Regions from separate parts of the Streptomyces venezuelae genome, predicted to be linked through region 2. Evidence: riboswitches for the same ligand, from Rfam matches in the RefSeq annotation. Region 2 holds a riboswitch; each other region holds the start of a gene.
The links. A riboswitch is a leader RNA that binds a small molecule or an ion and turns the genes downstream of it on or off. The one in region 2 is predicted to bind cobalamin.

Region 1 (5,402 bases), 730 kb from region 2:
CGTCGGGGTGCCCGACGAGGTACTCGCTGACCTCGCGGTCGGCGCAGACGATGGACAGCACGCCCTCGGGCAGGCCCGCCTCGGCGGCGAGCTCGGCGAGTATGTAGGCGTCCAGGGGCGCCTCCGGGGAGGTCTTGAGGATCACGGGACAGCCGGCGAGGAGGGCGGGGGCCAGTTTGGCGGCGGCGGTGAACTGCGGGACGTTCCACGGCACGACGGCCGCGACGACGCCCACGGGTTCGCGCCGGACGAGCAGCCTGCCGAGGACGCCGTCCCGCTGCTCCTCGTACGGGAAGTCGCGCGCGACGGTGATCGCCGCGTCCCACACCATCATCGCGGCGAGGGCCTGCACCATCACACTGGAGGTGTACGGGGTGCCGTTCTCGGTGCTGATGACGCGGGCGATCTCCTCGTGGCGCACCGCGAAGCCGTCCTTGATCTTCGTGACGACCTCGATGCGCTCGTCCAGGGTCATGCGCGGCCAGGGTCCGTGCTCGAACGCCTTGCGGGCGGCGGCGACGGCGCGGTCGATGTCGGCGGGGGCCGCGTGCGGCACGCGGGCGAAGACCTCTCCGGTGTGCGGGGAGACGATGTCGATGACGTCCTTGCCGAGCGGGTCGACCAACTCCCCGCCGATGAACAGCTGTCCGTGTTCCACGAGCTCGGTCATGGCTGACTGCCTCCTGCGGAGCGTTTCCTGACACGGTTTCAGGACTGAGGAACTGATACCAGTTCTAGTTCGTGGAGTCCACGGACGGAAGGGGCAACGCGCGCTCCAAGCAGTCGACTTGGGCGACCACTGGAACTAGTTCTAGTTATAGTGAGGAGCCCCGGCGAGGGTGAAGGACCCCGGCGAGGGGACCGGCGACGAGAGACGAGGCCCTCATGACCCCGCAGGTGACGGACCCGCCGGTGACCGAGCACGGCGGCGGCGTCTGGAGCATCAAGGTCCCGATCCCCGACAACCCCCTCGGCTTCACCCTCGTCCACCTCCTCGACACCGACGCGGGACCGGTCCTCGTCGACACCGGCTGGGACGACCCGGCGTCCTGGGACACCCTCGTCGCCGGGCTCGCCGCGTGCGGCGTCGCGGTCGCCGACGTGCACGGCGTCGTCATCACCCACCACCACCCCGACCACCACGGCCTCTCCGGCCAGGTCCGCGACGCGTCCGGAGCGTGGATCGCCATGCACGACGCCGACGCGTCCGTGGTCCGCCGCACCCGCTCGAACCCGCCGGACCGCTGGTACGCGTACCTCGTGGACAAGCTCACGGCCGCCGGCGCGCCCGCCGACCACCTCGCCCCGCTGCTCCGCGCCCGCGACGAGGGCCGCCCCCGCAAGCTCCCCGGCCTCGCCCCCGCCCTGCCCGACCGCTCCATCACCCCCGGCGAACTCCTCGCCCTGCCCGGCCGCCGCCTGCGCGCCGTCTGGACCCCCGGCCACACGCCCGGCCACGTCTGCCTCCACCTGGAGGAGGACCACCCCGCGGGCCTGCGCGGCAACGGCCGCCTCTTCTCCGGCGACCATCTGCTGCCCGGCATCAGCCCGCACATCGGCCTGTACGAGGACCCCGATTCGGAGACGGTGACCGACCCCCTCGGCGACTACCTGGACTCCCTGGAGCGCGTCGCCCGCCTCGGCCCCGCGGAGATCCTCCCCGCCCACCAGCGCGCGTTCACCGACGCGCCGGCCCGCGTCCACGAACTCCTGGCCCACCACGAGGAGCGCCTGACCGGGCTGCTCGCCCTGCTCGCCGAGCCCCTCACCCCGTGGCAGATCGCCGCGCGCATGGAGTGGAACCGGCCCTGGGACGAAATCCCCTACGGGTCGAGGACCATCGCCGTGTCGGAGGCCGAGGCGCATGTGCGGCGGCTGGTGAAGCTGGGGCGCGCCGAGGCCGTGCCGGGGAGCGATCCGGTCGCGTTCGTGGCGGTGTGACCCGAGGGGTGCGCGGACCGGCCGGTAGAGTGAGGGCGTCGTCCTCACGTCCGCCAAGGGGGAAGCCGGTGCGAATCCGGCGCTGACCCGCAGCCGTGTGCCACGCAACGTGGTGAGCCGGAATGCCCGGCGCGGAACGTGACCGGCTCGCTTCATCGGGCCCCCGATGAGCGGCACCGTCGAGGTATACGGAGCCGGAGCCGCCCGGTCGCCGTGCTCGCACGGTCCGTGCCGCCCCGCTCCCCGCAGGGAGAGGCAACCCGCCCCATCATGAACGTTCGTCGCAGCGCAGCGGTCCTGGCCGCCGCCGTCGCCGTCTTCGGCTCGGCCGCGGCACCGGCCGCCTTCGCGGACGACGCGAAGCCGTCGCCGTCGGCCGCTCTCCCCTCGGGCCTCTACGGCAAGTCCGACCCGAAGTTCGACGGCGTCTTCCGCCAGTCGTACGCCCTGCTCGCCCAGCACACCGAGGGCGTCGAGCCCGCCGCGAAGGCCGTGGACTGGCTGACCGGCCAGCAGTGTGCGAGCGGCGGCTTCGCGGCGTACCGCGCGGACTCCTCCGAGCCGTGCAACTCCAAGACGGCGGTCGACAGCAACTCCACCGCGGCGGCCGTGCAGGCCCTCGCCGCGCTCGGCGGCCAGGACAAGACGGTCAAGAAGAGCGTCGACTGGCTGAAGTCCGTGCAGAACAAGGACGGCGGCTGGGGCAACACCCCGGGACTGCCCTCCGACGCGAACTCCACCGGCATCGTCGTCGGCGCGCTCGTCGCCGCGGGCCGCAACCCCGCCGACGTGAAGTCCCAGGACGGCAAGTCCGCCTACGACGCGCTGCCGAAGCTCGCCATGGACTGCGGCAAGGACGGCGGCGCCTTCGGCCTCGCCGACATGAAGTCCGGCAAGCTCGCGCCGAACGCCTACGCCACCGCCGCCGGTGTGCTCGGCAGCCTCGGCAAGGGCCTCGTCGTTTCCGCCCCCAAGAAGTCCGAGGACGCCGCGCCCAAGTGCGCGAAGCCGGACACGGCCACGCAGGCCGCGAGCAACGGCGTCGGCTATCTGCTCGACACCCTCGGCAAGACCGACGACCACCTGATGTCGTCGATGCCGGGCTCCACGGACCAGCCGGACTTCGGCACCACCGCCGACTCCGTGCTCGCCCTCGCCGCCGCCGGACAGGGCGAGCGGGCGAAGAAGTCCGCCGAGTGGCTCGCCGGTAACTCTGCGGACTGGGCCAAGCAGTCGGGCCCGGCCGCCTACTCCAAGTTGATCTTCGCCGCGCACGCGGCCGGTCTGGACGCGCGCGACTTCGGCGGCGCCGACCTTGTCAAGCAGCTGAACGCCACGGGTCCGGCCCCCGAGACCTCCTCGAAGTCCCCGTCCGACGCGGACTCGGACGAGAAGAAGGACGACGACGGCGGCGTCAGCGTCTGGTGGATCATCGGCGTCGGCATGGTCGCGGGCATCGGCATCGGCTTCCTGTACAGCGGCAACCGCAAGAAGCAGCAGCCGTGACGCGGGACCGTGAGCGGCGCGGACGGGGGCGCGGGCGGCTGACTGTCGGCGTGTTCCTCGCCGCGCTCCTGGGCGTTCTCGCCGCCGTGCCCGCCCAGGCCGCCGGTTACCGCTACTGGTCGTTCTGGGAGCGGGACGGCGCGCAGTGGACGTACGCCAGCCAGGGCCCCGGCACCGCGCGTCCCGAGGACGGCGACGTCCAGGGGTTCCGCTTCTCGGTCTCCGACGACTCGAAGGACTCGGCGAAGCCGCGCGGTCCCGCCGACTTCGACGCCATCTGCGCGGGCACCCCGGCGAAGGACGGCCGCAAGCGGGTGGGCCTCGTCGTCGACTTCGGCACGGCGGGTGACGCGCCCGGCGGCGAGACGCCGCCGAAGCGGCGGACCGCCTGCGCGCAGGTCGGCGAGGACGCCACCAGCGCGGAGGCCCTCGCCTCCGTCGCCAAGCCGCTGCGCTACGACAGCAAGGCGCTGCTGTGCGCGATCGACGGCTACCCGAAGAGGGGCTGCGGCGAACAGGTCGCCGACGACGGAACGACCACGAAGACACAGCCGCAGACGGGGACGGGGAACGCGGACGACGGTGCGGGGGACGGCGCCGACGGCGGCCCCTCCGTCGGCCTGATCGCCGGGATCGCCGCCGTCGCGCTGCTCGGCGGCGCCGGGATCTGGCAGGCCCGCCGCCGCGGCTGACGCGCGGCTGCGTACGGACGACGAACACGACACGGACAGCACCATGACGGACCACGGCGGCGGCGCGCCCGCCCTCCTGCGGCGCCGCCTCGCCCCCGAGGCGCACCGCGGCAACGCGCTGCACCCGGGCGCGTGGTGGGTGTGGGCCATCGGCCTCGGCACGGCGGCGTCCCGCACGACCAATCCGCTGCTGCTCGGCCTGCTGATCGGCGTCGCGGGCTACGTGGTGGCGGCGCGGCGGACGTCGGCGCCGTGGGCGAAGTCGTACGGCGCGTTCGTGAAGCTGGGTCTGGCCGTCATCGCGATCCGGCTGGTCTTCGCGATCGTGCTCGGCTCGCCGATCCCCGGCACGCACACCGTCGTGACACTGCCGGAGGTGCCGCTGCCGGAGTGGGCGAGGGGCGTGCGGATCGGGGGCCGGGTGACGGCGGAAGGCCTGCTGTTCGCGCTCTACGACGGCATCCGCCTCGCCGGCCTGCTGATCTGCGTCGGCGCGGCGAACGCGCTGGCCAGCCCGGCGCGGCTGCTGAAGTCGCTGCCGGGTGCGCTGTACGAGGTCGGGGTGGCGGTCGTCGTGGCGATGACGTTCGCTCCGAACCTGATCGTCGACGTGCAGCGCCTGCGTGCGGCCCGCCGCCTGCGGGGCCGCCCGGACCGTGGCATCCGGGGCCTCCTCCAGGTCGGTCTGCCCGTCCTGGAGGGCGCGCTGGAGCGGTCGGTCGCCCTGGCCGCGGCGATGGACGCGCGCGGCTTCGGCCGCACGTCCCCCGTCCCGGCGAGGGTCCGCAGGGCAATCTCCGTCCTGACCCTCGGCGGCCTCATGGGCGTCTGCGTGGGTACGTACGGCCTGCTGACCGCCCAGGGCACGTCCTACGGCCTGCCCGCCCTCGCCGCGGGACTCACCTGCGCACTCGCGGGCCTGCGCCTGGGCGGCCGCCGCGCGGTACGCACCCGCTACCGCCCCGACCCGTGGGGTCCCCGCGCCTGGCTGGTCGCGGGCTCCGGGGTGGCGGTGGCGGCCCTGACGATCTGGTCGGCGACGCGGGCCCCGTCCGCGCTGCACCCGGGCGTGGTCCCCCTGGTGGCCCCCACCCTGCCGCTGTGGCCCGCGGCGGCGGCCCTGCTCGGCCTCCTCCCGGCGTTCGTGGCCCCGGTGCCGACCGGCCACACCCGGCCCACCGCACCCCGGAACCCGCCGCCCGCCCCGTCCGACGACGCGACCCGGGTCACGCCCGCGGAGCCCCGCCCCGCGCAGCCCGGGAC
Region 2 (5,402 bases):
CTCCCAAAAGAAGAGTGGAGGCGGAGCGCAGCGGAGCGAGCAGCAGGGGTGCGCTCGGCGTCTCTTCGCTCACGTCATGGGGAACCATGCGGTCATCGTATCGATTCCCGGTCCGGATCCCGGAATGTGATCTCAGCTGGTGGACGGAATCCGTTCAGGATGCGGGCGGCGGCAGATAGACGACCGTCGGGGCACCGGTCAGCGGATGCGTGCTGACCTCGGCGGTCACCCCGTACACGGTGGCGAGCAGCTCGGTGGTGAGGACCTCCTTGGGCGCCCCGGAGGCGACGAGCCGACCGCCGTCGAGGACGTGGAGGCGGTCGCAGAAGTACGCGGCCAGGTTGAGGTCGTGCAGGGCGAGGAGGTTGGTCGTGCCGAGGTCGCGCACGAAGGAGAGGATCTCCAGCTGGTAGCGGATGTCCAGGTGGTTGGTGGGTTCGTCGAGGACGACGAGGGTGGGCTGCTGCACGAGGGCGCGGGCGACGAGGGCGCGCTGGCGTTCGCCGCCGGAGAGGGAGGGGAAGGTGCGGTCGGCGAGGTCCTGGACGCCGACGCGGGCGAGCGCGTCGGCGACGAGTTCGTCGTCGGCGGCGGTGTCCGCCTCCCAGAACCGTTTGTGCGGGGAGCGGCCCATGGCGACGACCTGCCGGACGGTGAGCTCGAAGGCGGCCTGCCCGTCCTGCGGCACGGTGGCAAGGCGGCGGGCGCGTGCCTTCGGGGTCATGGTGTGCAGGTCGTCGCCGTCGAGGAGGGCGCGGCCCGCGGTGGGGCGCAGGGTGCCGTAGACACAGCGCAGCAGGGTCGTCTTGCCGCTGCCGTTGGGGCCGACGACGCCGACGGTCTCGCCGGGGTCCGCGGTGAGGTCGACGGCGTCGACGAGGAGCCGGCCCGCCACCTCGTACGAGAGCCCTTCGGTGCGCAGCCCGCCGGTGGCCGGTGCCGTGGTCATGCCGGTACTCCTTCGTTGCGTCGCCTCAGCAGCCAGAGGAAGAACGGGCCGCCGGTGAGGGCGGTGAGCACGCCGACGGGGATGTCCTGCGGCGCGGCGACGGTGCGCGCGGCGAGGTCGGCGGCGACCAGGAACACCGCGCCCATGAGGGCGACGACCGGGAGCAGCGCGCGGTGTGCGGCGCCGACCAGCATGCGGGCGGCGTGCGGCACCATCAGGCCGACGAAGCCGATGGCGCCGCTGTAGGCGACGAGGACGCCGGTGAGGAGCGAGGCGAGGACGAAGACGCCCGCGCGGAAGCGGGCGGCGTCCAGGCCGAGGACGGTGGCGCCCTCCTCGCCCGCGAGGAGCAGGTCGAGGGGGCGGGCCATGGGCATGAGGAGGGCGGTGCCGATGACCAGGGTGACGCAGGGCAGGGCGAGCATGTCCCAGCGGGCGCTGCCGAGGCCGCCGAGCGTCCAGTACAGGACCTCCTTGAGGTGGTCGGCGCTGTCGGCGGTGACCAGGATGAGGCTGGTCAGGGCGGTGAGGATGTACGAGACGGCGACGCCCGCGAGGATCAGCCTGCCGGTGGCGAAGCCGCCGCTGCCGCCGCGTGCGAGGGCGTAGACGAGGACCAGGGAGATCAGGGCGCCCGCGAAGGAGGCGGCCGGGATGGTGACGGTGGTCGACAGGGCGGCGCCGAGTCCGAAGACGGAGCCGAGGACGATCGCGCAGACCGCGCCGACGGAGGCGCCCGAGGAGACGCCGAGCAGGAACGGGTCGGCGAGGGGGTTGCGGACGAGGGCCTGCAGGACGGTGCCGATGACGGCGAGACCGGCTCCGACGGTGGCTCCGAGGATGACCCGCGGGAGGCGGACGTCGAGGACGATGGTGCGGAACGGGGAAGGGTCCGCCCTCCCCGTCAGGATCTCGACGACCTGGGCCGTCGGGACACGAACGGATCCGAAGGCCAGCCCCGCGAGTGTCGCGGCGCCGAGGGCGACGGTGAGCACCGTCAGGACGGCGAGGCGCCGCCCGGCCGCGCCCCGCCGATCGCCCTTCGGGCTCGTCCTCAATCGCGGGATCTCCCGTACTCGCAGCGCGCTCACAGCTGCGCCGCCAGCTTCCTCACCGCCTCGGGTGCTCGTACCCCCGTGACCATGTCCGACAGGGGAAGCACCGCGAACCGCTTGTTCTTGATGGCGGGGACGTCCTGGAGGACGGGGTCGTCGAGGAGGCGCTTCTTCTTCTGGGCGACGGTCGTGGCGCCGTAATCGAGGATCAGGATGGCCTCGGGCTTGTTCTTCACGACGGACTCCCAGGACGCGTCGCTGAAGGACTTGTCCACGTGGGCGAAGACGTTGCGGCCGCCCGCCCGCTTGATGATGTCGTTGCCGATGCCGCGGCCGCCCGCCGTGAACGCGGTCTTGTCGCCGCTGTCGTAGACGAAGACGGAGAGGGCCTTCTTGCCCTTGGACTTCTCGGCGGTGGCGGCGAGTTCGCGCTGGGCGCCGCGCACCCACGTGTCCGCGCGGTCCCGCACCCCGAAGGTGGAGCCGACCTCGCGGACCTCGCGGTAGACGTCGTCCATGGAGACGGGCTTCTTCGCGCAGCCCTCCACGTTGAGGCGGCTCTTGATGCCGGACTTGGCGAGCGCCGAGCGGCTGCGGCCGTCGCCCGCGAGGAAGGCGCTCGCGTAGCCGCCGTACACGAAGTCGGGGTTGGCGGCGAGGAGCTTCTCGTAGGAGGGGTACTCCTTGGCGACGACGGGCACGGAGTCGTACGCCTTCTCATACTTGGGCAGGACCTTGTCGTCGAGGTAGGCCGTGCCGGCGAGGTGGTCCTTGAGGCCGAGTTCCAGCATCACTTCGGTGGTGTGCTGGTTCATGGTGACGGCGCGTTTCGGGGGTGCGTCGTACGTCGTCTTCACACCGCAGTTGGTGACGGTGTACGGGAATCCGGCGGCCTTGGCGGCGGTCGTGCCGTCACCTTCTCCGTCCGACGTGGAGGACGAGGAGCACGCGGCGAGCGGGACGAGCAGGGCCGCGGCGGCGAGCGCGCGTATGCCGGTGTGACGGCGGGACATGACTGGACTGCCTCCTCCAGGGGATTTCCGCGTCCCCTGCGTTGCGTGGAGAAGGGCGGCAGGTCAGTTCCTGACTCCCCCGGCCCCGGTGCCCGGGGTGGGGTCACAGTGGCGGGACCGTGCCGGGTTCGCACCGGCTTCCTGGGTCCTGCCGCCCTCATGAGTAAAGCTCAGTATGCCTCGACGACCTTTACCTCTTCTTCGGTGACCTCGCCGTCCACGATCCGGTACGACCGGAACTGGAAGGGGCCCGCGCCGTCGGTGTCCGCGGTGGAGACCAGGACGTAGTGCGCGCCGGGCTCGTTGGCGTAGGTGATGTCGGTGCGCGAGGGGTACGCCTCGGTGGCGGTGTGCGAGTGGTAGACGATCACCGGCTCCTCGTCGCGGTCGTCCATCTCGCGGTAGAGCTTGAGCAGGTCACCCGAGTCGAACTCGTAGAACGTGGGCGACCGGGCGGCGTTCAGCATCGGGATGAACCGCTCGGGGCGCCCGGTGCCCTCCGGGCCCGCGACGACGCCGCACGCCTCGTCGGGGTGGTCCTGGCGCGCGTGCGCGACGATCTGGTCGTGGAGGGCCTGGGTGATGGTCAGCATGGCAGCCAGGATAAGCAGAAGGGCCCGCGCGTACCGGAGTGTGGTACGCGCGGGCCCGAATGCTGGACAGGGGCCTTGGGGAGCCGTCAGTCCTTGGAGAGGCGGTCGTCGGCGGGCTGCTCGGGGAGGCCGATCTTCCGCTTGTTGAAGGCCGCGGCCTGCGGGTTGCGGCTCTTGAGGACCAGGTAGGAGACGCCGAGGATGGCGGCCCAGACCGGAGCGGCGTACAGGGAGATCCGCGCGTCCTTGTCGACGCCCATCATGACGATGACCATGCCGATGAAGAGCAGGGCGAACCAGCTGGTGTACGGGGCGCCCGGGGCGCGGAAGGTGGACTGCGGCAGCTCGCCGCGGTCGGCCTTGCGGCGGTAGCGGATCTGGCAGGCCAGGATCATGATCCAGGCCCACATGCCGGAGATGGTGGCGAAGGAGACGACGTAGTTGAACGCCTCGCCCGGCCACTGGTAGTTGATCCAGACGCCGACCAGCATGAACGCGGCGGACGCGGTGGTGCCGATCAGCGGCAGGCCGTTCTTCGTGAGCTTGGTGAAGAACTTCGGGCCCTGGCCGTTGAGCGCGAGGTCGCGCAGCATGCGGCCGGTGGAGTACATGCCGGAGTTGCAGGAGGAGAGGGCGGCGGTGAGGACCACGAAGTTGACGATCGCGGCGCCGATGCCGAGGCCCATCTTCTCGAAGGCCGCGACGAACGGCGAGACGCCGGGCTGGAAGTGCGTCCACGGCACGACCGACAGGATCATGATGAGCGCGCCGACATAGAAGACGGCGATGCGCCACGGCACGGTGTTGATGGCCTTGGGCAGGACGGTCTTCGGGTCCTTGGACTCGCCCGCGGTGACGCCGACCAGCTCGACGGCGAGGAAGGCGAACATCACGATCTGCAGGGTCATCAGCGTGGAGCCGATGCCGTTGGGGAAGAAGCCGCCCTGGTTCCACAGGTGGGCGACGGTGGCGGTGTCGCCGGCGTCGGAGAAGCCGATGGTGAGGATGCCGATGCAGATCAGGATCATGCCGATGATGGCGGTGACCTTGACCATCGAGAACCAGAACTCCAGCTCACCGAAGAGCTTCACGGAGATGAGGTTCGCGCCGTACAGGATGACGGTGAAGACGAGCGCGTAGGCCCATTGCGGGAACGAGTCGTGGGTCCAGTACTGCATGTACTGGGCGGCCGCGGTGACTTCGGTGATGCCGGTGACGACCCAGAAGAGCCAGTACGTCCAGCCGGTCACGAATCCGAAGAACGGGCCCATGAACTCGCGTGCGTACTCCGAGAAGGAGCCGGACACGGGCCGGTACATGAGGAGCTCGCCGAGCGCCCGCATGATGAAGAAGATGACGAGTCCCGCGATGGCGTACGCCAGGATGAGGCTCGGTCCGGCCTTGTGGATGGCCTTGCCCGCTCCGAGGAACAGGCCGGTGCCGATGGCACCGCCGATCGCGATCATCTGAATCTGCCGGGCTCCGAGCCCGCGCTGGTAGCCCTCGCCGGACGAGCCGTCCTGCGCGACACCGTTGCCGCCGTGCTCGTCGTGGTGCTCTTCGACCTGCACTGAGGTCATGGTGACGCCTTTCTCCATGCCGATCCGCGCCCGCACATCTGCGTTGTGGCTGCGGATCAGGTCCTGATCCCCCCGGATACGAATGGAGTGCTACCGGCGGTCCGCCGGCTGAAGCGCCCTCGGCGACATGGGTGGCGTCGCCGAGCGGTCGTGAAGATTTATCACGGTGGCAACAGTGAGGGAATGAGCCACCTGTGGCGCACCCCACAGGA
Region 3 (5,402 bases), 3.3 Mb from region 2:
TCGTCGATCGATCCCGTGGTGATGGCCGCCGCGACCGTGATGCGGCTGCAGACGGTCGTGTCCCGGGAGATCTCGGGCGCCGAGACGGCCGTGGTGACCGTCGGCTCGCTCCAGGCGGGCACCAAGGACAACATCATTCCCGACGAGGCCGAGCTGAAGATCAACATCCGGTCGTACACGCCCGAGGTCCGTGCGAAGGTCCTCGCAGCCGTCGAGCGCATCGTCAAGGGCGAGGCGGTCACGGCGGGCGCGGAGCGCGAGCCCGAGATCACGGAGATCGACACGTTCCCCGTGCTCGACAACGACGCCGACGCCGTGGCGAGGACGATGGCGGCCGTCGGCGCGGTGATCGGGGAGGACCGGGTCTTCGACCCCGGGCCGGTCACCGGCAGCGAGGACGTCGGGTACTTCGCGACCTCCGCCGACCGCGAAGTGCCCCTCTGCTACTGGCTGTTCGGCGGCGCCGACCCCGCGGAGGTCGCGGCGGCACAGAAGGCGGGGACCTTCGAACGGGACATCCCGTCCAACCACTCGCCGTTCTTCGCGCCGCTGATCGAGCCGACCCTCACCACCGGGGTCACCGCGCTGACCGTGGGCGCGCTGGCATGGCTGGGCGGCCGGCCGCCGCAGTGACGGCCGGCCGCAACAGGCCGACAGGGGGCTGGAGGTGACGGGGGCTCAGCCCTCGTCACCACCGTCCTCCAGGTTGCCCTCGGTCTCCAGGTACGCCTGCCGCAGCGCTTCGAGCACCGCCGGGTCGGGCTTCGCCCACATGCCGCGCGACTCCGCCTCCAGGAGGCGCTCCGCGATGCCGTGCAGCGCCCAGGGGTTGTTCTCCCGCAGGAACTGGCGGTTCGTCGGATCGAGGACGTACGTCTCGGTGAGCTTGTCGTACATCCAGTCGGCGACGACGCCCGTCGTGGCGTCGTACCCGAACAAGTAGTCCACGGTGGCGGCGAGTTCGAAGGCGCCCTTGTAACCGTGGCGACGCATCGCCTCGATCCACTTCGGGTTGACCACGCGGGCCCGGAACACGCGGCTGGTCTCCTCGACCAGCGTGCGCGTGCGGACCGTCTCGGGGCGGGTCGAGTCGCCGATGTACGCCTCCGGGGCCGTGCCCCGCAGCGCGCGCACGGTCGCCACCATGCCGCCGTGGTACTGGAAGTAGTCGTCGGAGTCCGCGATGTCGTGCTCGCGGGTGTCCGTGTTCTTCGCGGCCACCGCGATGCGCTTGTACGCGGTCTCCATCTCGGCGCGGGCCGGGCGCCCTTCGAGGCCGCGGCCGTACGCGTAACCGCCCCACACCGTGTAGACCTCGGCGAGGTCCGCGTCGGTGCGCCAGTCGCGGGAATCGATGAGCTGGAGCAGACCCGCGCCGTACGTACCCGGGCGCGACCCGAAGATGCGCGTGGTGGCCCGGCGCTCGTCGCCGTGTTCGGCGAGGTCGGCCTGGGCGTGGGCGCGGACGTAGTTGCGGTCGGCGGGCTCGTCCAGGGAGGCGGCGAGCCGCACCGCGTCGTCGAGCAGGCCGATCGTGTGCGGGAACGCGTCGCGGAAGAAGCCCGAGATGCGCAGCGTCACGTCGATGCGGGGGCGGCCGAGCTCCTCGTACGGGATGGCCTCCAGGCCGGTGACGCGGCGCGACGCGTCGTCCCAGACCGGGCGGACGCCGAGCAGCGCCATCGCCTCGGCGACGTCGTCGCCCGCGGTGCGCATCGCGCTCGTGCCCCACAGGGACAGGCCCACGGAGGTCGGGTACGCGCCGTCGTTGTCCTGCTTGTACCGCTCCAGGAGAGAGTCGGCCAGCGCCTGGCCCGTCTCCCACGCCAGGCGGGAGGGGACGGCCTTCGGGTCGACCGAGTAGAAGTTGCGGCCGGTCGGCAGGACGTTGACCAGACCGCGCAGCGGGGAGCCCGACGGGCCCGCCGGGACGAAGCCGCCGTTCAGGGCGTGCACGGCGTGGTCGAGCTCGGCGGTGGTCGCCGCGAGGCGCGGCACGACCTCGCGGGCCGCGAACTCCAGGATGGCGGCGACCTGTTCGCCGTGGTCCGCGGCCACCGAGGCCGCGGCAGCCGGGTCCCAGCCCGCGTCGTCCATCGCCTGGACCAGCGCGCGGGCCGTGGCCTCCGCCTCGTCGGCCGTCACGCGCGTGGCCGCCGACTCATCCAGGCCCAGCGCCTCGCGCAGACCCGGCAGCGCGGTCGTGCCGCCCCAGATCTGGCGGGCGCGCAGCACCGCGAGGACGAGGTTGACGCGGTCGGCACCGGCCGGCGGGTTGCCGAGGACGTGCAGACCGTCACGGATCTGCATGTCCTTGATCTCGCAGAGCCAGCCGTCGACGTGGAGCAGGAAGTCGTCGAAGCCGTCGTCGTCCGGGCGCTGCTCCAGGCCCAGGTCGTGGTCGAGCTTCGCGGCCTGGATGAGCGTCCAGATCTGCGCGCGGATCGCCGGGAGCTTCGCCGGGTCCATGGAGCTGATCTGCGCGTACTCGTCGAGGAGCTGCTCCAGCCGCGCGATGTCGCCGTAGGAGTCGGCGCGCGCCATCGGCGGTACCAGGTGGTCGATGAGCGTGGCGTGGACGCGGCGCTTGGCCTGCGTGCCCTCGCCCGGGTCGTTGACCAGGAAGGGGTAGATGAGCGGCAGGTCCCCGAGCGCGGCGTCGGGCCCGCAGGCCGCCGAGAGGCCCGCGTTCTTGCCGGGCAGCCACTCCAGGTTGCCGTGCTTGCCGAGGTGGATCATCGCGTCCGCGCCGAAGCCGTTGTCGGCCGCGGGCGCCGCGATCCACCGGTACGCGGCCAAGTAGTGGTGTGACGGCGGCAGATCCGGGTCGTGGTAGATCGCGATGGGGTTCTCGCCGAAGCCACGGGGCGGCTGGATGAGAATGAGCAGGTTCCCGCGGCGCAGCGCGGCGAGCACGATGTCGCCCTCCGGGTCGCCGCCGTCGCCCACGCGGGAGCGGTCGAGGAACATCTCACCGGGCGGCGGCCCCCAGTGCTCCTCGACCGAGTCGCGCAGCTCCTGCGGCAGCGTCGCGTACCACCGCTTGTAGTCGGCGGCCGGGATGCGCACCGGGTTGGCGGCGAGCTGCTCCTCGGTGAGCCAGTCCTGGTCGTGGCCGCCCGCGTCGATGAGCGCGCGGATCAGCTCGTCGCCGTCGCCGGAGACCAGGCCGGGGATGTCGGCCTCGGGGCCGAAGTCGTACCCCTCGGCGCGCAGCCTGCGCAGCAGCCGCACGGCGGACGCCGGGGTGTCGAGGCCGACCGCGTTGCCGATGCGGGAGTGCTTCGTCGGGTACGCGGAGAGCACCAGGGCGAGGCGCTTGTCGGCGGCCGGGATGTGCCTGAGGCGTGCGTGGCGTACGGCGATCCCGGCGACGCGGGCCGCGCGCTCGGCGTCGGCGACGTATGCCGGAAGGCCGTCCTCGTCGATCTCCTTGAAGGAGAAGGGGACGGTGATGAGGCGGCCGTCGAACTCCGGCACCGCGATCTGGCTCGCGGCGTCCAGCGGCGAGACGCCCTCGTCGTTCTCCTCCCAGGCGGAGCGCGACCCGGTCAGGCACAGCGCCTGGAGGATCGGCACGTCGAGGCCGGTCAGCGCGCCCGCGTCCCACGACTCGTCGTCGCCGCCCGCGGAGGCCTCGGCGGGCTTGGTGCCGCCCGCCGCGAGGACGGTGGTCACGATGGTGTCGGCGGCGCGCAGCTCGTCGATCAGCTCGGGCTCCGGGGCGCGCAGCGAGGCCACGTACAGCGGCAGCGCGCGGGCGCCCGCGTCCTCGATCGCCCCGCACAGCGCGTCCACGAACGCGGTGTTGCCGCTCATGTGGTGGGCGCGGTAGTAGAGCACGGCGACCGTCGGGCCGTCGACGCCGGTGCGGGCGGTGCGCTCCAGCGGGCCCCATGACGGGGCGGCCGCGGGCGGCTCGAAGCCGTGGCCGGTGAGCAGCACGGTGTCGGAGAGGAAGCGGGCCAGCTGGTCCAGGTTCGCGGGGCCGCCGTGCGCGAGGTACGCGTGCGCCTCGGCGGCGATGCCGACGGGCACGGTCGAGGAGGCCATGAGCTGGGCGTCGGGTGCCTGTTCGCCGGTGAGCACGACCACGGGGAGGCCGGTGGCGATGAGCTGGTCGAGGCCGTCCTGCCAGGCGCGGACGCCGCCGAGGAGACGTACGACGACGAGGTCGACGCCGTCGAGCAGGGCGGGCAGCTCCGCGAGGTCGAGGCGGGACGGGTTGGCGAACCGGTAGTCGACCGGGCCTCCCGCCGCGCGGGCGCTGAGCAGGTCGGTGTCGGAGGTCGACAACAGCAGAAGCATGCGGGCGCAGGCCTTCCTCGGGGTGTCCGCGCCCCGGGTGGTCGTATGGACGGCAGGAGTTCCTGGCTCGCCCCACGCGGGTGGGGCTCACAGTGGCGGGACCGCGCCGGATTCGCACCGGGCTTCCTCCCTCGGGTCCTGTTGGACCCACGCCGTCGCTGGCGTCGACGGACCTGGCGGTCCGCCGCCTGCATAGTAAGTCCTGCCCGCGGTCGGCGGTGCGGCCACCTGCCAGGACGACCTGTCTCGGGAGAGGACCGGCCGGATCCGCGTGGGTATGCTCGCCGCCATGCCGCCCACCCCAGCACCATCCCCAGATCAGGGCGAATCCCTCATACGTGACCGGGGCGACGCCTGCCCCGGAGCCCTCCGCCTGCACCGCGCCGACGACGGCCTCCTGGCCCGACTCCGCCTGCCCGGAGGCATCTTGACGTCCCGTCAGGTGCTGGCTCTGGAGGCCGCGGCGGAGCGTCTGGCCGACGGCAACCTCAGCGTCACCTCCCGCGGCAACATCGAGCTGCGCGGCCTCGGCGACGCGTGCGCCGGCGAACTCTCCGCGCTGCTCGCGGACGCGGGCCTGCTCCCCTCCGAGCGCCACGAACGCGTCCGGAACGTGGTGGCGTCCCCCCTCGCGGGAACGGACGGAACCGGCCACGCCGACGTCCAGTTGTGGGCCCGTGAGCTGGACGGACTCCTCTGCGCGGAGGACTGGACGCCCCGACTTTCCGGCCGCTTCCTGTTCGCCCTGGACGACGGACGGGGAGACGTGGCGGGCCTCGGCGGCGATGTGACCTTGATCGCAGAATCGGGCGGGACGGCGGTGGTCGGGATGGGCAGCGTGTCGTTCCGGGTCGCCGCGGCCGACGCCCCGCGCGCGGCGCTCGCCGCGGCGAAGGCGTTCCTCGCGGCGGCGGACGCCGCGGGGAACGGGGCGTGGCGCGTGACCGAACTCCCGACCGGGCAGACCGTCGACCTGGGCGGGGCGCTGGAGGCGGCGAGGGTTGACGCCGCACGGATCGGGCCGGAGGGCGAGGGGCCGGGGGGTCTGGCGGTGTCCGGTGGTCCGGGGGCATCCGGTGGTCCGGGTGGTCCGG
Region 4 (5,402 bases), 1.3 Mb from region 2:
CGCGCCTTCTGGTGCGGGGCCGCGGCCTGCACGGTGGCCGCCAGGTGCAGCTTGGTCAGGGCACCGCGGGGCCGCCGCGAACCGGTGGTGCGGCCGTGCTCGGTGCGGGCGCGCGAACGGCGTCCCGCGGCGCCCTCGCCGACGCCGGGGACGCTCAGCATCCTGGTGCGGAACGGCTCGGCGGCGCGTACGGCCTGCTGCTCGCCGGGGCCCGACGGGGCGCCCGCCGTGGGGGCGGGCTCCTGCGGGGCGGACGAGTCGTCGCCCGGAGTGTCCTGCGCTTCCGGTGCGTCCGGGCCCTGGTTCTGCGCGGGCAGCTCAGGGGAGTCGGGGCCGTCACCGGCCGGGGGCTGCCCGCCGCCCCCGTCAGGACCGTCGCCGTCCGGGCCGCCTCCGTCGGGGTCGTCGTCGCCCTCCGGCGGCTCGGGCTCCTCGTCCTCGCGCGCGTCCTCCAGCGCCTCGTCGAGCTTGTCCTCGTCGAGTCCGGGCGCGTCGAAGGGGTTGCGGCGCCTGCGGTGCGGCAGCGCGAGCAGCGCGGCCTGCCGCACGTCCTCGCTGAGGACATCGGTGCGGCCCGCCCACGCGGCGAGCGCCGTCGCCGTGCGCGCCATCACGATGTCCGCGCGCATCCCGTCGACCTCGAAGGCCGCACACGTCGCCGCGATCTGCCGCAACGCCCCGTCGCCGAGGACGACTCGGGGGAGCAGTGCCCTGGCCGCCACGACCCGGTCGCGCAGTGCCGACTCGTCCTCGGACCAGCGGCCCGCGAAGCCCTCGGGATCGTCGTCGTACGCGAGCCGTCGCCGTACGACCTCGACGCGCTGGTCCGTCTCGCGGGACGCGGCCACCTCGACGGTGAGACCGAACCGGTCGAGCAACTGCGGCCGCAGCTCGCCCTCTTCGGGGTTCATCGTGCCGACGAGCAGGAACCGCGCGGCGTGCCGCACGGACACGCCCTCGCGCTCGACGTACGAGGCGCCCATCGCGGCGGCGTCGAGCAGCAGGTCGACCAGGTGGTCGTGGAGGAGGTTGACCTCGTCCACGTACAGGATGCCGCGGTGCGCGTCGGCGAGCAGTCCGGGCTCGAAGGCCTTCACGCCCTCCGCCAGGGCCCGTTCGATGTCGAGGGCGCCGACGAGCCGGTCCTCGGAGGCGCCGACGGGCAGCTCGACCATGCGCGCGGGCCGCGCGGTGGCACCCGCCGACTCGTGGGGGCCGTCGGGGCAGTTGGGGTCGGGAGCCGCCGGGTCGCACGAGAAGCGGCAGCCGGCGACGACCGGCACCTCCGGCAGCAGCGCGGAGAGCGCGCGCACGGCGGTGGACTTGGCGGTGCCCTTCTCTCCCCGTACGAGTACGCCTCCCACGGCGGGCGATACGGCGTTCAGCAACAGCGCGAGCCGCAGGTCGTCCTGCCCGACGAGGGCGGTGAACGGGTACGGGGTACTCACAGAGCCTCCTTGGTGCGTTCCGGTGCCGCCGGCGGCGCGCCGGGCGCGATGAACGGCAGGCCCGCCGGCGGTCCCTGTTCGATCAGGTTCCACAGCGCGTCCGTGTCCGCGTGTTCTTCGATCAGGTCGCCCAGCAGGTCGAGCTGCTCCTCCCGCAGCGCGCCGAAGCTGGTGTCGGGGGCGGGCACGAAGCGGCGGCCCGCCGCGCGGGCGACCTCGGTGAGGAACCGGCGCCGGAACGCGTCGCTCTCCAGCGACCCGTGCCAGTGCGTGCCCCACACCTCGCCCACCCGGCAGCCGTCCAGGAAGGGTTCGCCGCCCGTCACCTCGGCGACGCCGTGGTGGATCTCGTACCCCTCGACGGGTTCGCCGAGTGCCTCGCCCACCGGCCGGGCGAGGGTCTTCTCGCGGGCGAACCGCACCCGCACCGGCAACAGCCCCAGCCCGTCGACGGAACCGGCGCGCGACTCGACGTCGTCCTCGATGTGCTCGCCGAGGACCTGGAAGCCGCCGCAGATGCCGAGCACGGGGCGGCCCTCGGCGGCGCGGCGCGCGAGGGCGTCCGCGAGGCCGCGCTCACGCAGCCACCGCAGCGCCTTCACGGTCCCGCGCGTGCCCGGCACGATCACGAGGTCCGCGTCGACGAGCTCCTCCGCCCGGTCCACGAACCGCACGACCACACCGGGTTCGGCGGCGAGCGCGTCCACGTCGGTGAAGTTGGACATCAGCGGCACCGCGCACACGGCGACGCGCAGCACGTCCTCGCCGACCGGCGGCGCCACCACGGACTCGCGCACGGCGCCCCGCAGGGACACCCGCAGGCCGTCCTCCTCGTCGATGCCGAGCCCGTGCTGGAACGGCAGCACGCCGTACGTGCGCCGTCCGGTGAGACCGAGCAGCATGTCGAGCCCGGGTTCGAGGAGGGAGACGTCGCCGCGGAACTTGTTGACGAGATACCCGGCGACCAGCTCCTGGTCGGCCGCGCTCAGCAGCGCCGTCGTCCCGAAGAACGAGGCGAAGACCCCGCCCCGGTCGATGTCCCCGACCACGAGCACGGGGAAGCGCGCGGCCCGCGCAATGCCCATGTTCACGATGTCCGTGCGCCGCAGATTGATCTCGGCGGGGCTGCCCGCGCCCTCGCAGATGACGGCGTCATACGTGCTCCGGAGCTCCTCCAGGCAACCCACGACGGTGTCGAGCAGCGCCGCCTGGCGTCCCCCGTGCAGCCTGTCCCCGGGGGACGACCCCTCAGACCCCCCGAAGAACCCGCGCGCACTCATCTCGCCCACGGGCTTGCCCATGAGGACGACCTGGCTAGAGCGGTCGCCGCCCGGTTTGAGCAGCACGGGGTTCATCAGCGCGCTCGGCTCGACGCGGGCGGCCTGCGCCTGCATGGCCTGCGCCCGCCCGATCTCGGCTCCCTCGCGCGTCACGAACGAGTTGAGGGACATGTTCTGCGCCTTGAACGGCGCGACGGACACCCCCTTGCGCGCCAGCCACCGGCAGATGCCGGCGGTGACGACGCTCTTCCCGGCGTCCGATGTGGTTCCGGCGACGAGCAGTCCACCGCTCACGAAGCTCTCCTTGACCTCAGTCGGGCGACGCCCGCGACGACCGCGACGCCGAGCGCCAGCCCGCTCACCCGCCGGGACAGCTTCACCGCCCGCTCGATGTCCCTCACCTGTACGTCGCGCCCGTCCGCGTTGAGCACGGGCCGGTGCTCGACCCGTCCCGCGTACGAGAGGGTCCCCCCGAGGCGTACGCCCAAAGCCCCCGCGAAAGCGGCCTCGACGGGACCGGCGTTGGGGCTCGGGTGGTGCGCGGCGTCGGAGCGCCAGGCGCGCACCGCCTCCGCGGGCGCGTCGCCCGCGACCACGGCCAGCGCGGCGGTGAGCCGCGCCCCGGGCCAGCCGAAGACGTCGTCGAGCCGGGCGGAGGCCCATCCGTAGCGCCGGTAGCGCGCCGACTTGTGGCCGACCATCGCGTCGAGGGTGTTCACGGCACGGAAGGCGACGAGCCCCGGCACGCCGCCGAGCGCGCCCCACACCAGGGCTCCCACCACGGCGTCGGAGGTGTTCTCGGCGACGGACTCCACGACGGCCCGCGCGATCCCGTCGGCGTCCAGGGCCTGCGGGTCCCGCCCGCACAGATGGGGCAGCCGCTCCCGGGCGACCTCGATGTCACCGGCTTCCAGGGCCCCGCCGACGGCCCGCGCCTCGCGGCCCAGCGAGGTGCCGCCGAGCACGGCCCACGTCGCGGCGGCGGTGAGCGCCACGGTTCCGGCACGGCCCGCGGCGGAGCGGCGTACGAGAGCGGAGGCCAGTGCGGCGGCGCCCGCGGCGCCCCCGGCGCACACCGCGGTGTGCAGGGCGCCCCACCCGCGGTGGTCCCGCCACAGCACCTGTTCGACGGCGCCCGCCGCCCGGCCGAACGCGGCGACCGGATGGCCTCGGCGGGGATCGCCGAGCAACAGGTCACCGAGGAATCCGGCGGCGGCGCCGTACGCGAAATCGCGATCGGCACTCATGGCGTTGTGTGTCCTCACTCAGGGTGTCCGCGCCCTGGTTCGACGTGAATCGGCGGCGAGAGTTCCTGGCTTCCGGGGAGTGGCTCCCCGGTGACAGTGGCGGGACCGCGCCGGATTCGCACCGGCTTCCTCTTCTGCCGCCGTAGTTGGCCCGGGCAGTCCACCACGCCCCGCGAATGCCCGTCAACTCGCTGTTGACCTGCGACGGGAGAGTGTGTTGGGGCCCACACACAGGAGGGGTGCGGAGCGTTTCGTACGCTCCGCACCCCTCCGGGAAACCTTGCCGTCAGGCGACGATCAGATAGATCCCGTACGCCACGGCCGCCGCGCACAGCGCGAAGCACGCGTACGCGCCGGTGCGCGCCACGGCCGCCGAACCGCCGGAGGCGGCGGTCGCCTTCTCCTGCTGGGAGAGGCCGACGATGCCGAGGGTGAAGAGGCCCACGAGGGCGACCGTCACCGCGAGGCTGACGCCGAAGACGGAGCCGAGAGCTGCCCAGTCGATGTTCATGCTGGTCTGTCCTTACACCGTCGCGGGCCGGGCGGGGTCCGCCATGGCGCCGGTCGTGGTCGTGGTCGGGGCCGAGACGCCGGCCTTGACGGACGTGTCCGGGACGGGCGAGGCGGCCAGGGTGCCCGCGGGGGGCGGCGTGACGGCGGCGATCGCGGTGGTCACGACGCCGATGGGCTCGGCCGGTACGCCCCCGTCCGTGCGGACCTCGTCGTCGGTGACGTTGGTGTGGTCGATGGCGTTGCGCCGCGAGAGCACCCAGATGACGGCGGAGCCGCCGACGAGGAGCGCGGCCGTGGCCGCGATGCCCCAGGGGCCCTGCTTGGTGAGGAACTCGGCGCCCGCGCCGACCAGACCGGCGGCCGGCAGGGTCAGACCCCACGCGACGAACATGCGGGTCGCGGTCGACCAGCGGACGACGCCGCCCTTGCGGCCGAGGCCCGCGCCCATCACGGCGCCGGAGCAGGACTGGGTGGTGGAGAGCGAGAAGCCCAGGTGCGAGGAGGCGAGGATGACCGTCGCGGCGCTGGTCTGGGCGGCGAAGCCCTGCTGCGGCTGGAGGTCGGTCAGGCCCTTGCCCATGGTGCGGATGATGCGCCAGCCGCCGAGGTAGGTGCCGAGCGCGATGGCGACACCGGCGGAGACGATGACCCACATCGGGGGGTTCGCGCCGGGGTTGAGGACACCGCCGGTGACCAGGGCGAGCGTGATGATGCCCATGGTCTTCTGCGCGTCGTTGGTGCCGTGCGCCAGCGAGACGAGGCCCGCGGAGGCGATCTGGCCCACGCGGTAGCCCTTGGCGGTGGCCTTGGTGTCGGTGTTGCGGCCGATCCGGTACGTCAGGCGCGTGGCCAGCATCGCGGCGACACCCGCCACGAGCGGCGCGGCGAGGGCCGGGATCAGGATCTTGGTGACG

Region 1: another riboswitch for cobalamin. It lies ahead of DEJ47_RS10840 (prenyltransferase/squalene oxidase repeat-containing protein); the one in region 2 lies ahead of DEJ47_RS14360 (ABC transporter substrate-binding protein).
Region 3: another riboswitch for cobalamin. It lies ahead of cobN (cobaltochelatase subunit CobN); the one in region 2 lies ahead of DEJ47_RS14360 (ABC transporter substrate-binding protein).
Region 4: another riboswitch for cobalamin. It lies ahead of DEJ47_RS08115 (cobalamin biosynthesis protein); the one in region 2 lies ahead of DEJ47_RS14360 (ABC transporter substrate-binding protein).

The regions. Positions count from the first base shown of each region.
Region 1 covers NZ_CP029193.1:2,345,724-2,351,125, forward strand. The annotation lists gene DEJ47_RS10830 (aldehyde dehydrogenase) at 1-670, opposite strand, end outside; gene DEJ47_RS10835 (MBL fold metallo-hydrolase) at 886-1,941, shown strand; cobalamin riboswitch at 1,966-2,090, shown strand; gene DEJ47_RS10840 (prenyltransferase/squalene oxidase repeat-containing protein) at 2,212-3,447, shown strand; gene DEJ47_RS10845 (SCO2322 family protein) at 3,444-4,139, shown strand; gene DEJ47_RS10850 (energy-coupling factor transporter transmembrane component T) at 4,183-5,402, shown strand, end outside.
Region 2 covers NZ_CP029193.1:3,080,135-3,085,536, forward strand. The annotation lists gene DEJ47_RS14345 (putative leader peptide) at 1-88, opposite strand, end outside; gene DEJ47_RS14350 (ABC transporter ATP-binding protein) at 155-949, opposite strand; gene DEJ47_RS14355 (FecCD family ABC transporter permease) at 946-2,007, opposite strand; gene DEJ47_RS14360 (ABC transporter substrate-binding protein) at 2,037-3,017, opposite strand; cobalamin riboswitch at 3,061-3,224, opposite strand; gene DEJ47_RS14365 (Mov34/MPN/PAD-1 family protein) at 3,188-3,610, opposite strand; gene DEJ47_RS14370 (amino acid permease) at 3,697-5,190, opposite strand.
Region 3 covers NZ_CP029193.1:6,350,806-6,356,207, forward strand. The annotation lists gene DEJ47_RS29240 (amidohydrolase) at 1-633, shown strand, start outside; gene cobN (cobaltochelatase subunit CobN) at 679-4,308, opposite strand; cobalamin riboswitch at 4,342-4,480, opposite strand; gene DEJ47_RS29250 (cobalamin biosynthesis protein CobG) at 4,598-5,402, shown strand, end outside.
Region 4 covers NZ_CP029193.1:1,749,476-1,754,877, reverse strand. The annotation lists gene DEJ47_RS08125 (putative cobaltochelatase) at 1-1,448, opposite strand, end outside; gene DEJ47_RS08120 (cobyric acid synthase) at 1,445-3,022, opposite strand; gene DEJ47_RS08115 (cobalamin biosynthesis protein) at 3,019-3,975, opposite strand; cobalamin riboswitch at 4,012-4,155, opposite strand; gene DEJ47_RS08110 (hypothetical protein) at 4,262-4,486, opposite strand; gene DEJ47_RS08105 (inorganic phosphate transporter) at 4,499-5,402, opposite strand, start outside.